DNA from 3 places in the Kovacikia sp. CALU 1929 genome. Region 3 is predicted to be linked to each of the others. Evidence: predicted binding sites of a transcription regulator. Region 3 holds the regulator's gene; each other region holds the start of a gene.

Region 1 (4,232 bases), on a different contig from region 3:
GCGGGGTTTGAGTTGGGGGGCTGCCCACTGTCCTAAAATCGTGATGATTTCCTGGTAGACAATCGGGGATGTTTCTGTTTGACCCAGGATGGAAAGGGATTGCTGAAGGCAGTCCAGGGCAAATTCTGTTTCAGCCCAACCGAGGGCGCGGATGGTTTCTAGCCGCAAAGGGTCAGGGGTATGGGGAGACTTCAAGACACGGAATAATGCCTCAACAGCGGCATCCGTCCCAATTCTGCCGAGGGCGATCGCGGCTTGCTGGCAAACGTCCAGGTTTAAGTCCCACAGGCGGTCAGCAAGCTGGTTGACCAGATCGGGATTCACTGTCGAGTCAGGTTGGACTCCTAAATTTGCAACGGCAGCACGTCTGACCACTGCGGCGGGATCGGTCAGTGCCTCAACCAAAACAGGCAGAATTTGGGAATCGTGGAAGCTACCTAATGTCTCAATTGCCGTTGCTCGAATCGCAGGTTGGGGATCGTTGATCACTGTTAATAGGGGTGCGATGGTTGCGGGATGGCGAATTCTTGCCATCGCCTGTACTGCAAATAAACGAGAGCTTGGGTCTTCCAGGAGATCGGTGAGGGGAGCGATCGCCGCAGATCCTAAATTTGCCAGTGCTTCTGCTGCCATCATGCTCAGTTCTTCATCCGCAGCCGTTTGCAGAATGGTAATCAATGTTGGGATGGCATCCGCATGGTCAAACTGCCCCAAAATGCGGGCAGCGAACCAGCGACTTTCCAGATCGACATCTTCATCCTGCAACAGGTCAGTTAAGGGAGCGATCGCCGCTTTACCAAATCCTGGAAAAACTTTTGCGATATCCCACCGCGCTTGAAAGTCTCCCATTTCCAAAACCGTAAGCGCCAGCAGCAACCCCTGCCCCAAATCCTCCTCTGACAGGGGAGCCACCGCTTCTGCCACCAACCACTGCTGTAAGCACTGGCTAAGTTGCGACCAGTCGCCTTGTTGCCTCGCTTTCTGAGCCTGTTCCAAGTAATTTGCCATTGTGAATACAGACTCAATGGTTTAACTTGCTTACCTTAACAAGAAATAGTTTCTCTGATTCTTCGCTTTACTCGTTCAGCCTGCCTTACTTGTTCAATCTTTAAGAACTGTTTGTGAACCAACTCTAGACATCAATCTGGATCAAAAATCTAGATAACCAGCAGAGAAAGTAAATTCAGAACGAACCTTTTTGATTCGGCTGGACTCTGATTTCCCCACTGGGTTACAAACAGTTTTTAAGGAGTCTTCTCCAATGTCTCTGAATCCTGAACTTTTAGAACAGAGTTTCGAGCAAATTAAACCCTGTGCCAGCGAATTTGCCTCTAGTTTCTACACTACCCTGTTTGCGGACTATCCTGCTGCCAAACCATTATTTGCCAATACAGATATGGCAACGCAAGAAAGAAAACTGCTCAATGCCCTGGTCCTGGTGATTCAAAACCTGCGCCATCCCGATGTGTTGACTTCCGCTTTAAAGGGATTAGGCGCAAAGCATGTTGAATATGGAGCTTTACCAGAACATTACCCTCTGGTGGGGATGGCTTTGCTAAAGACGTTTGAATCCTACCTGGGAAAAGACTGGACACCCGATGTCAAGCAGGCTTGGGTGGATGCCTATGGTGCCATTACAACCCTAATGCTGGAAGGAGCCAGCTACTCAACAGAAACGACTCAGTTGAATTTGTAGCGAGGGTCGATGGGCGATCGCCCCCATCCGATTACCTTTGGGCTTACGCAGGTAAAGGTAATCGGATCAACCCATTACCGATGACCAAACTCAAATGCAAACCTTTTGGCAAATGATGCGTAAGCCTTAAACCTTCCTGCAAGTGATCAAGACGACGCTACCACCAGCCAATCCCATGCTTGATCCGCATCTGAAGAATGCAAAAAGTTCATATTTTGCAATACTTTGTAACGACAGATACGAATTCAACCCTTCTATCCGCATAACTTAACTGCATTGAGGTACTTAACGAGCAATTGCAGCCGGAATCGAAATAATTCTTAACTGGCTCTGAGAAGTACGCAGACTGGATTACTGCCCACGCTTTAGGAAAAAAGGGAAATTATGACCAGTACAGTCCCAGCGGCAGCAAGTCAGAACAAGTTTGAGAAATTTAAGGCAGAGAAAGACGGTCTGGCGGTTAAGACAGAACTGGAGTACTTTGCCCAAATTGGTTGGGAAGCGATGGATGAAACCGATCGCGACCACCGGCTCAAATGGATGGGGCTTTTCTTCCGCCAGATCACTCCCGGCAAGTTCATGCTCCGGATGCGGATTCCCAATGGGGTTCTCACCAGTGGGCAAATGCGGGTTCTGGCAGAGGTGGTGCAACGATGCGGCGAGGACGGTGTTGCAGACATTACGACCCGCCAAAACATTCAGTTACGGGGGGTGCGGATTGAGGATGTACCCGATATTTTCAATAAGTTTGAGCAGTCAGGCTTAACCAGTATTCAGTCCGGGATGGACAATGTCCGCAACATCACGGGGTCTCCGGTCGCAGGGATTGATGCGGATGAGTTGATTGACACCCGTGGCTTGTGCCGCAAGGTGCAGGATATGCTCACCAACAATGGCGAAGGCAATCCTTCCTTTACCAACCTGCCGCGCAAGTTCAATATTGCGATCGCGGGTTGCCGGGACAACTCTGTCCACGCCGAAATCAATGACATCGCCTTTGTTCCTGCCTACAAAAACGACAGTTTAGGATTCAACGTCTTGGTCGGTGGGTTCTTCTCTGCCAAACGCTGTGAGGCGGCAGTTCCCCTGGATGCCTGGGTGGATCCACGGGATGTGGTCGCCCTCTGTGAAGCAATTTTGATTGTCTATCGCAACCACGGCTTACGGGCAAATCGTCAGAAAGCCCGCCTCATGTGGTTGATTGATGAGTGGGGCATGGAAAAGTTTCGCTCCGAGGTAGAAAAGCAACTGGGGTTTCCCTTACAAACAGCCGCCGCTAAGGACGAAATTTTGTGGAATAAGCGCGACCACATTGGGGTTCATGCCCAGAAGCAGCCCAGCCTTAACTATGTCGGTTTGCACGTTCCCGTTGGTCGGCTTTACGCAGCGGATATGTTTGACCTGGCAAGACTGGCGGAGGTTTACGGTAGCGGCGAATTGCGGCTGACGGTTGAGCAAAACGTGATTATTACCGATGTCCCCGACTCACGCATTGCGCCGCTGCTCAAGGAGCCGTTGTTAGAAAGGTTTTCTGTCAGTCCTGGCACCTTGGATCGGGCGTTGGTTTCCTGCACGGGCAACCAGTTCTGCAACTTTGCCCTGATTGAAACGAAGAACCGCGCCCTCGATCTGATTCGGGAACTGGATACTGAGCTTTACTGCCCTAACCCAGTGCGGATTCACTGGACGGGTTGCCCCAACTCCTGTGGTCAACCCCAGGTGGCAGACATTGGCTTGATGGGCACTAAAGTTCGCAAAGATGGGAAAACCGTAGAAGGGGTGGACATTTATACCGGCGGCAAGGTGGGTAAACACGCCGAGCTGGGCACCTGCACCCGGAAAGGAATTCCCTGTGAAGACCTCAAGCCCATCCTGCGCCAGATGTTAATTCAGGACTTTGGAGCCAAGGAGCGGGCAGAGATGCCGCCAGAAACGGCTTCTCAGCGATCGTCCCTGGTGATTGAAACCACTGACTGAATTTCAATCATGGGTTGATTGGGCAATCTGGCTGTCGTCGTAGCTGGTCTTGCCGAACACACACTATTTTTTTCACTCGAACTGGAAGAAGACTATGACTAACTTTTCAAGACGGAAGTTCATGATTACGGCAGGGGTCACGGCTGCCGGTACATTGTTTGCCCACGGTTGTAGTTCCTCAAATACAGCGTCTAATGGTACAAGTTCTCCTACCACAGCACCAGCGGTTAATGTTAGCTCGGCAGATGCGCCAGAAGTCACGACTGCCAAGCTAGGCTTTATTGCTCTAACCGATGCCGCTCCCCTGATCATTGCCAAGGAGAAGGGCTTTTTTGAAAAGTATGGCATGAAGGATGTCGAGGTGCTGAAGCAGGCATCCTGGGGAGCCACTCGCGACAACCTGGTGTTAGGTTCTGGAGGGGGCGGAATCGATGGTGCCCATATTTTGACTCCCATGCCTTACTTGATTTCCACTGGAAAGGTAACGGATGGCAGAGAAATTCCCATGTACATCCTGGCAAGGCTGAATCTGAATGGTCAGGGTATTCAACTTTCCAAT
Region 2 (4,232 bases), on a different contig from region 3:
GGATTCAAGTCACCTACCCCAATTGGGTTCCTGGGTTCTTCCGGCGAGGTTGGTCGCTGCCCTGGACAGAAATTAAAGCTCTGAAACCTCGTTCCACAGGTCAGGGTGGGCTGGTTTACTATTTTCTGAGCGCTTCAGGTCAAGCCTATCTACTGCCCATGCGTGTTGCTGGGTTTGCGCAACTGGTTCGTCAGGTGCAAGCTCATACAGGGATTGACACAGCGGATGTGCGCCCACTTGCCCAACCCTGGATGTATTTCATTTTGCTGGGATTTACGTGGCTGCTGTTGGCAGTGGATGGCTGGGCGATTTGGACAGCCTTGACCTAGGCGATTTAAGCCACTGGGTGAAATGGCGCAGGGATGACAAGCTTGTAAACTGAAGAAGAGTTTTGCAGTCATTGAGGGCAGCAGTTTGAACACGGCTCATTCTCACCTGCGAGTTGAGGGAGTCAGTTTTGCTCCCAGGCTGCTTTTATCTGGAAAAGCGGCGGCTAAAGTTGGGTTAGGGGCGAGTGAGTTACTGAAAAATATTTCGTTTGAAGTGTTTCGGGGCGATCGCGTTGTTCTGGTGGGGGCTTCTGGGGCGGGAAAAACATCGTTGTTACGCCTGCTGAATCGGTTGAGTGAGCCATCTGGCGGAACGATTTATCTCAACAATCAACCGCTGAACCACATTCCGGTGACCCAACTGCGTCGGCAGGTTGTGCTGGTGTTGCAGGAGTCGAAGTTGCTAGGGATGACGGCAAGAGAAGCGTTGGAGTACCCCCTGGTACTTCAGGGATTGCCGAAAAGAGTCATTCACCAGCGGGTAAATGAGTGGCTGGAGCGGCTACATATTCCATCGGAATGGCTGGAACGGACGGAGCTTCAGCTTTCGGTAGGACAACGGCAGTGGGTCGCGATCGCCCGTGCGCTGGTGCTTCAGCCTGAAATTTTGTTACTGGATGAGCCAACCTCTGCCCTGGATGTGGGACGGGGTGAGTTTTTGATGAAATTGTTGTTCGATCTAAACCAGCAAAGTCAAACGACTATCCTGATGGCAAACCATCAGCTAGACCTGGCAGCCCAGTTTTGCGATCGAGTATTGCATCTGAGTCAGGGAACACTGATTCAGAATTTGTCTACAGAGCAAATCGACTGGCATGAGCTGCGCCAGAGCCTTTTACAGTCAGAGGCGCAACAAATTGAGGAGTGGGGGTAGTCAACCCTACAACCCGTGGAGATGCCGTTATTAAATAATTGCTGCGGTACAAAAAGAGGCACCCTTGAAAATTTCGGGGAGCCTCAATGCCAATCTGGAATTTTGCATAAATCAAGTTTTTAGAGAAATTAGGAGAAAGCAAAAAGCTTACCCAAAATGCTCTGACGGCTAAATAAAGGATTCAAACCAGAAAGTTTTCGGGCAAACTTTAAATTGCCTCCAGATTTTTCTCTCCGGTCCGGATGCGGATGATTTGTTCAACTGGGCTGATAAAGATTTTGCCATCTCCAATTTCACCCGTGCGAGCAGCCACAATGATTTTTTCAACGACCATATCAACCTGCTCGTCTTCAACCACAATCTCGATTTTGAGCTTCTGCAAAAACTCAACGGTGTACTCTGAACCCCGGTAGCGTTCAGTTTGTCCCTTTTGTCGCCCGAACCCTCTTACCTCAGAAACCGTCATGCCGACGATACCAGCGTTGACCAGGGCAATCTTGACTTCATCGAGCTTAAATGGGCGGATAATTGCTTCTACTTTTTTCAAGTTCCACACTCCTTACCTTACATATTGGATGCCACACTGCTATCTAGCATGACACTTTCTACCACCGTCAAAAGCGAATCTTTTGTAGACAAAGATACACTTTTTCTATGACGCGATCGCCCCTTCCGTCAATAGGCGACCGAGACCTTGCTTGACGGATCCGTTAGCGGGGTTTTCTTCAGCTTACCGGCTAGGTAGAAGCGGACGAACAATCAAGAAGCCTGTGCCAAAAGCAGTAACCACAATGACCACAACTGCCAACACCAGCCACCAGCCTCCAACATCGGAGGAGCGAGGCGAATCGGGCTTACGCCTGGGCAGAGACGCTTGCTCTGTAAACAATGGTTTTTGTGAAGGCTTTTGTGAAGCAGGGGGTTCCGGGTGCTCACTTTTTCCCGTCTTTGGTGCAGTAGGCTGCGGCACGGGAGCGGAGGGGGCTTCAAAGTAAACTTCCAAATCTGGCTGGGGTGTATCGGATGTAGCCAGATGACCTGCGTGGTGAGCATCCGCAACCTGGCGCAGTTGCAGAGCCGATTGAACAACCCGCTCAATCTCAACCCGCAGTTGCTGGTTCTGCTGGGTTAGCTCCTGGTTTTGCAGCCTCAATGACTCCACGTTGGTCTTGACGGACTGCAACTCAGTTGCCACTTCCCGATAGATTGAAATTGGAACTGAAGGTGAATAGGGGTTGCTGGTGGAGGGTGCAGGGGATTCCGGCACTTTGGCGCTGGGTTTAGCGTTAGTTCTAGGTGTCATAGCTCGAAGGGTAGTTAGTCGGGCACAATTATGCATGAAATTGAACCGAATGGAACATTCTTCTTGTATTTAGTCAAAAAAATTACTGAAAGTTCCTGCTTCTACTGATGTTGAGTCTGAAATACTAATGGCTTCCAATAGAAATGGGGCAGGCTGTTTCAATCGCCTTGCCCCATTCTTATCAAACTATTGCAGGTAATAGTAGGTGTCAGGTGTCAGATGTCAGATGTCAGGTGTCATAAGGGAAAGGGGACGATTTGACCATATTTTGCGCTGGCTAATCGTCGTTCGCCTAATGGCTATCCCTACATGTACGCCAAACGAATCCCTAATGGATGAATTAGCGGGATGCACCGACTGGCTCTTTTCTAGTGCCGCCATCTTCTGGCTGAACAGACTCACCCTCCAGGAAGGAGCGCAGCATCCACGCCATTTCTTCATGACCTTCCATTAGCCCGGTCAAAAAGTCAGCCGTTCCTTCATCATGAAATTCCTCAGAACACTGGTCGATGTGTTCACGCAAATTGCGAATGATCAGTTCGTGGTCATAGACCAGCTTTTCGACCATGGCAGTTGCGTTCGGAATTTCTTTGGTTTCTTCTTTAAGCGTTGCTCTTTCCAGAAAACCTTGGGCACTGCCAATCGGGTAGAAGCCCAGCATCCGAACGCGCTCTGCGATCGCATCAATAGTTTCAGTCAATGCTTCGTAGTGCTCTTCCCACAGTTCATGTAGAGTGCGAAACTGGGGACCAATCACATCCCAGTGAAACTTTTTGGTTTTAATCAATAGCAAATAGGCATTTGCCAGATCGCTGTTCAACAAATCAGAAACACCTTTGCGCTGCTTATCAGAAAGCCCAATGTTTATCTTATGCATAATCTAGTTTTGGTTCATGGTACGACTCCATCTAATAGTTCAACAAATCAATAACGAATAAGCATCAACCACACGGGAGATATTTAAAACCATAGAAGGATAGAGGACAGAATCAGCCAAATTACCCAAGATGTATAGTTACAAATTGATGATTACACGACTGCTGGGGGTTGGATATGTTTGACGTGGTAGCAGCTTCTGTGAAGCCTCTTATGCTGAACTACAAAGTTCTGGAGTCAGCTTATGAGCTATACCTCTTAGCACCCCAAGGGAGCCATCCTATTATTTCCTTGAGGGAGCTATCCCGTAGAACTGGAAAAAGCTTACTAGAGTGCCGCAACGCGATCGTCGAAGCAAATCAGCTAGGGCGATTTCCGGATTGTGCATTGGAGTCTTGAGCTAACTCAACGATCGCCACCGATTGATCGCGGCTACCAGCTCAAACCGACGGAACATCGCAAAATCGCCTTCTGGTAGAAAGGTAAGTGGGTCGAATCCTTGAGTATCAATCGTTGCCATGATGCGATTGAGGATATCTGGTAGGGCTTGTTTACCGTCTATATCATGCTGCTGAAGGTGGAGCATAGTTGCTGCGATCGCCCGTAGTTGAGCGGTTTCCACAATTTGCTCTACGGCAGACAGGTCGATTTCTTCCTTTCCCAAAACGATAGTGTCAAGATCGCGCACTTTCCGTTTGGGTGGACGGTCATCTTCAGAGAAGGAATTACCCAGGCTCAGGATCCGGGGGGCAAGAGAACCAAATTGTTTCCCGCCTTCGGATACGCGCTCGGTGCTGTATTGTTGGGCGATCGCCTTTGCCTGTGCGGTCACATCCTGGGGTTGAAAGTC
Region 3 (4,232 bases):
GGCATCTGCACAATCGAGTAAAGCGAGTCTATTCCTTGCAAGTGGCGGCTAGGAACAGGAACCCCAATCACTGGTAGCGGGGTCAATGCCGCAACCATACCCGGCAGGTGAGCAGCTCCTCCAGCTCCGGCAATGATTACCTTTAGTCCCCGCTGATGAGCTTCTTTGGCATATGCCACCATGCGTTCAGGTGTTCGGTGTGCCGAGACAATCCCCACCTCATAGAGAACGCCAAATTCTTCGCAGGCTGCGATCGCCTCCTTCATCGTGGGCAAGTCCGAATCACTGCCCATAATGATGCCAATCAGGGGTGGGGACATGGAAGGGTGAGAGGTTGTTAGTTGTTGTTGGTAAAGTAGTCAGTAGTCAGTAGTCAGTAGTCAGTGGACTGTGAATGTAAGGTGATGGTTTTTGATGTCAGGTAACTGTTTCGCCCATTACCGATTATCGCCCCAACTCTCTACTTTCAACTCTCCACTCCCTGTTTCCTGCTATCGTAGCTCTTCAGGAACTCTACCGCATAGCGGGTTGTCAGGGTGATCTGATCGGGCAAGTCATTGAGTGAGAACCAGCGTAAGTCTCGGTGTTTGTGGCTTTCTACATTTTGAGGCGTACCTGCTGTAATCTTCACCAGAAATACAGGAGCAACCCAGTGAACTTCTTCATCGGGCAAAATGTGGTCGGTGACTCCTAGCAGTGTCACGACTTCGCTTTCAACCCCAAGTTCTTCTTTAACTTCCCGCTTGATTGCCGCTTCAATCGTCTCGCCAAACTCAACGGCACCTCCTTGAATCGCCCAATATCCGGCTTCTGGTGGCACCAAACGCTCAATCAGGAGAATTTGTCCGTTTTCAAAAATAACTGCCCCTACCCCTACCCCAATGTAATCTTTGCCGCGTTTTAACCCCGATTGGACTTGCAAACCCTATTTCTCCAGTCAGTACGATTCAATTTCAAGATTAGAACACAAGCGGTGAAAATGAAGGTGTTAGGTGTCAGGTGTCAGGTGTCATGGTTGAGAATTTGATTCTGAAAAATTCCCGCATTGTTGGGCAGGACGGCTTACAGCACATCTTAATTCGTGAAGGAGTGGTTGAAGCGATCGCCCCAACCCTGCTATCCCATCCTGAAAATACAGCTTCTCTGGATGTTGAGGGTGATTGGGTTTCCCTGGGAGGGGTTGATCTCCAGATCAATGGAGCGCTAGGGCTGGCATTTCCTGACCTCAATCCTGACCATTGCACCCAGATCAAGGATATTAGCGAGTTTCTCTGGCACCAGGGGGTTGATGGGTTTCTACCAACGATTGTGACTACCTCAGTCGAGAATATTCAGCGATCGCTTGCCACCCTTCACCAGTGTCACCAGACAAAATTTGCTCAAGTGCTCGGTGTTCACCTGGAAGGTCCGTTCCTCAATCCTCAGAAACGAGGGGCACACCCCGAAGAACATTTGTTACCCCTGACTTTAGAGAACGTCAAACGAGTTCTGGGAGACTATGCCAGCCTTGTTAAGGTCATGACTCTGGCACCTGAACTGGATCAGACCGACAAGGTCATTCCCTATCTCCAGTCTTTGGGGATTACCATCAGCCTGGGACATTCTCTGGCAAGGGCAACCCAGGCTCAACGAGCGTTTAGCATGGGAGCCACTATGGTCACCCATGCTTTTAACGCCATGCCAGCTCTGCACCACCGGGAACCTGGACTGTTGGGAGCCGCCATCACCAACCCCAACGTTTACTGCGGGCTGATTGCTGATGGTGAGCACGTTTCCCCCACCATGATGGATATTTTGCTCAAAGCAAGCAATTACGAACAGGGAATATTTTTAGTCAGCGATGCCCTGTCTCCCCTGGGACTCCCCGATGGCACCTATCCCTGGGATACCCGCCAGATTGAGGTTCACGAAGGCACAGCACGACTCCCCGATGGCACCCTGTCTGGAACCACCCTCCCCCTACTCACCGGCGCACAAAATCTAGTTAGATGGGGGCTTTGCAGCGTGGAGCAAGCGATCGCCCTGGTAACTTGTTCTCCCCGTCAGGCGATCGGGCTGTCGGCTAACCACATTGGTCAACCCGCCCACCTTCTCCGATGGCATCTTACCTCTGATGGTGAACTGACCTGGAACAGGTTGGAGAGGGAAGTGAGGGGAAAGGAGTAAGGGGTACAAACTCCTCTCCTCTCCTCCTCAAGTAAACTGCTGGCTTAACGTCACTGGATTGTGAACAGTTATTTTCTTTTTGTGGATGGAGATCATTTTGTCCTGGCGTAGATCTCCAAGCAAGCGAGTGACGGTAACGCGGGTGGAGCCAATTGCTTCCGCGATCGCCTGGTGAGACAACTTCAGGTCAATCGTGATCCCATCACTGCTGGGCACCCCAAAATCACGGCATAGGATCAGCAAAAAACTGACCAGCCGAGAACCCATATCCCGGTGAGCCAGGGTTTCAATCATCATTTCAGTCTGTAAGATCCGGGACGATAGCCCTCGCAGGAAAACCATCGATAGATCAGGATTATCCTTCAGTGCTTTTTCAACTTGTTCAATTGGGACTGAGAGCAATTCAACCGGGGTAAATGCAACGGCATGATAAAAGCGATCGGACTTGTGCCCGGTGATCAGTGAAAGAACTCCAAAGACGCTATTCTCTCGCAGTAATGCGACCGTAATTTCTTCTCCCGCCTCGTAAACCCTGGATAGCTTGACTGCCCCTTTAAGAAGAAAGTAGACACGCTCGGCTGGATCTCCTGGGAAAAAAATTGTTTTACCCCGTTCAAACGTTTCAACAACGGGTGGAAAAGCCCCGCCCCCCATCTGGCGGAATACAGATGCCAATGGTTTATCTTGCATCACAACCATATACCCTACCTGCTACCCAAAAGATTACCCGGTTAACTAATAGGTACAGCCCTAAGTTAAGTGAACCTAATGATAGATCTGTAACTTAGAACACTTAAACTTACTACACCGCAGGTTTTTGTGCCTGATGTTACATATTGGACTACTGCCTTAACCCTTCGCTGTCTAAAAAGGCTTAAATTTAACTCGGACTTGCACCACCTGAACTCCAATCCAGATGGTTTAAGAACATCTTATAGCGTTTCCTTTCTGGGTGAGGTACATCTCATCTGTTTGACTCAAGGATTCTACGGCTATCCATTACTTCATTGAATTCAAAAACGCTATCACCACAGTTAATTAATTTGATACTGGCGTTTCTTCTGCCAAATACTGTTCTTAAAAACGCGATATAGCAATTCTCAACTTTGTGAAGTACGTTTTTGGTCGTTCTTGATCATTGGTCATTGGTTGCCCCCAAGGGACTAATGACTCATAACAAACCACCAGCTTGTACCGCATCAGCATGAGAACCGCTGTATCACCATTCTCAATCAAGTGGGAATGCCCTAATCCAGGGAGTCAAGGATTCGAGCGCATCTATAAGGTCAACCACAGTTTAGACGGGAAACGTCATTTCCCTATTATGTTGCACACCTTTGCTATCCGATATACCCCATCTTTGAGTATTCTCTATAGAGCAGTCCACGAAGCGAAAAAGAATAAAGGCACCTAACGCCCAACACCTGACACTGTTCGGCTGAGCGCTCACGTCGAAGCTCACGTCGAAGCCTGACACCTGACACCTCACCACTTACCTACAGATTGAGAGTTATGCTGAATTTGACTGGAAAAAACGCCCTGGTTACTGGTATCGCTAACAATCGTTCCATCGCCTGGGGCATTGCCCAACAGCTCCATCAAGCAGGAGCAAAGATTGGAATAACTTATCTGCCTGATGAGGAACGCCGCGTTAAAAAGATTGCGGATCTGGTAGAGCCAGTACAGCCCTCTCTGTTTCTTCCCTGCAATGTTCAGGACGACGAGCAAATTCAATCAACCTTTGAAACCGTCAAAGACAAGTGGGGACAGCTCGATATTCTGATTCACTGCCTTGCCTTTGCTAACAAAGAAGATTTGACAGGCAGTTTTGCTAATACCTCGCGCGCCGGATTTGCAGCCGCCCTGGACATTAGCGCTTATTCATTGATCAAGCTATGCTCCGCTGCTCAACCGCTAATGACGGCAGGGGGCAGTGTGGTCACGCTCACTTACCTGGGAGGAGTCAAGGTCATCCCCAATTACAACGTGATGGGGATTGCAAAAGCAGCTCTGGAAATGAATGTGCGCTATCTGGCATCAGAACTAGGTCCCCAAAATATCCGAGT

Evidence for each region. The regulator NtcA, encoded in region 3, controls nitrogen genes in cyanobacteria. The targets are predictions, from matches to a motif close to TTTGTANNNNNNNNTACAAA.
Region 1: AC1S52_RS23470 (ferredoxin--nitrite reductase) is a predicted target of NtcA. The motif match lies at 1,921-1,940, and genes of this name have one in related genera.
Region 2: AC1S52_RS12640 (P-II family nitrogen regulator) is a predicted target of NtcA. The motif match lies at 1,832-1,851, and genes of this name have one in related genera.

Annotation. Positions count from the first base shown of each region.
Region 1 is NZ_JBXBCF010000085.1:22,507-26,738, reverse strand. Features, by position in the region: gene AC1S52_RS23480 (HEAT repeat domain-containing protein) at 1-1,008, opposite strand, end outside; gene AC1S52_RS23475 (globin family protein) at 1,262-1,696, shown strand; gene AC1S52_RS23470 (ferredoxin--nitrite reductase) at 2,081-3,673, shown strand; gene AC1S52_RS23465 (CmpA/NrtA family ABC transporter substrate-binding protein) at 3,768-4,232, shown strand, end outside.
Region 2 is NZ_JBXBCF010000065.1:202,676-206,907, forward strand. Features, by position in the region: gene AC1S52_RS12630 (hypothetical protein) at 1-329, shown strand, start outside; gene AC1S52_RS12635 (ABC transporter ATP-binding protein) at 415-1,203, shown strand; gene AC1S52_RS12640 (P-II family nitrogen regulator) at 1,412-1,759, opposite strand; gene AC1S52_RS12645 (coiled-coil domain-containing protein) at 1,934-2,506, opposite strand; gene AC1S52_RS12650 (Dps family protein) at 2,847-3,383, opposite strand; gene AC1S52_RS12655 (ABC-ATPase domain-containing protein) at 3,783-4,232, opposite strand, start outside.
Region 3 is NZ_JBXBCF010000075.1:162,405-166,636, reverse strand. Features, by position in the region: gene purE (5-(carboxyamino)imidazole ribonucleotide mutase) at 1-320, opposite strand, end outside; gene AC1S52_RS19225 (NUDIX domain-containing protein) at 467-922, opposite strand; gene nagA (N-acetylglucosamine-6-phosphate deacetylase) at 1,012-2,166, shown strand; gene ntcA (global nitrogen regulator NtcA) at 2,194-2,865, opposite strand; gene fabI (enoyl-ACP reductase FabI) at 3,679-4,232, shown strand, end outside.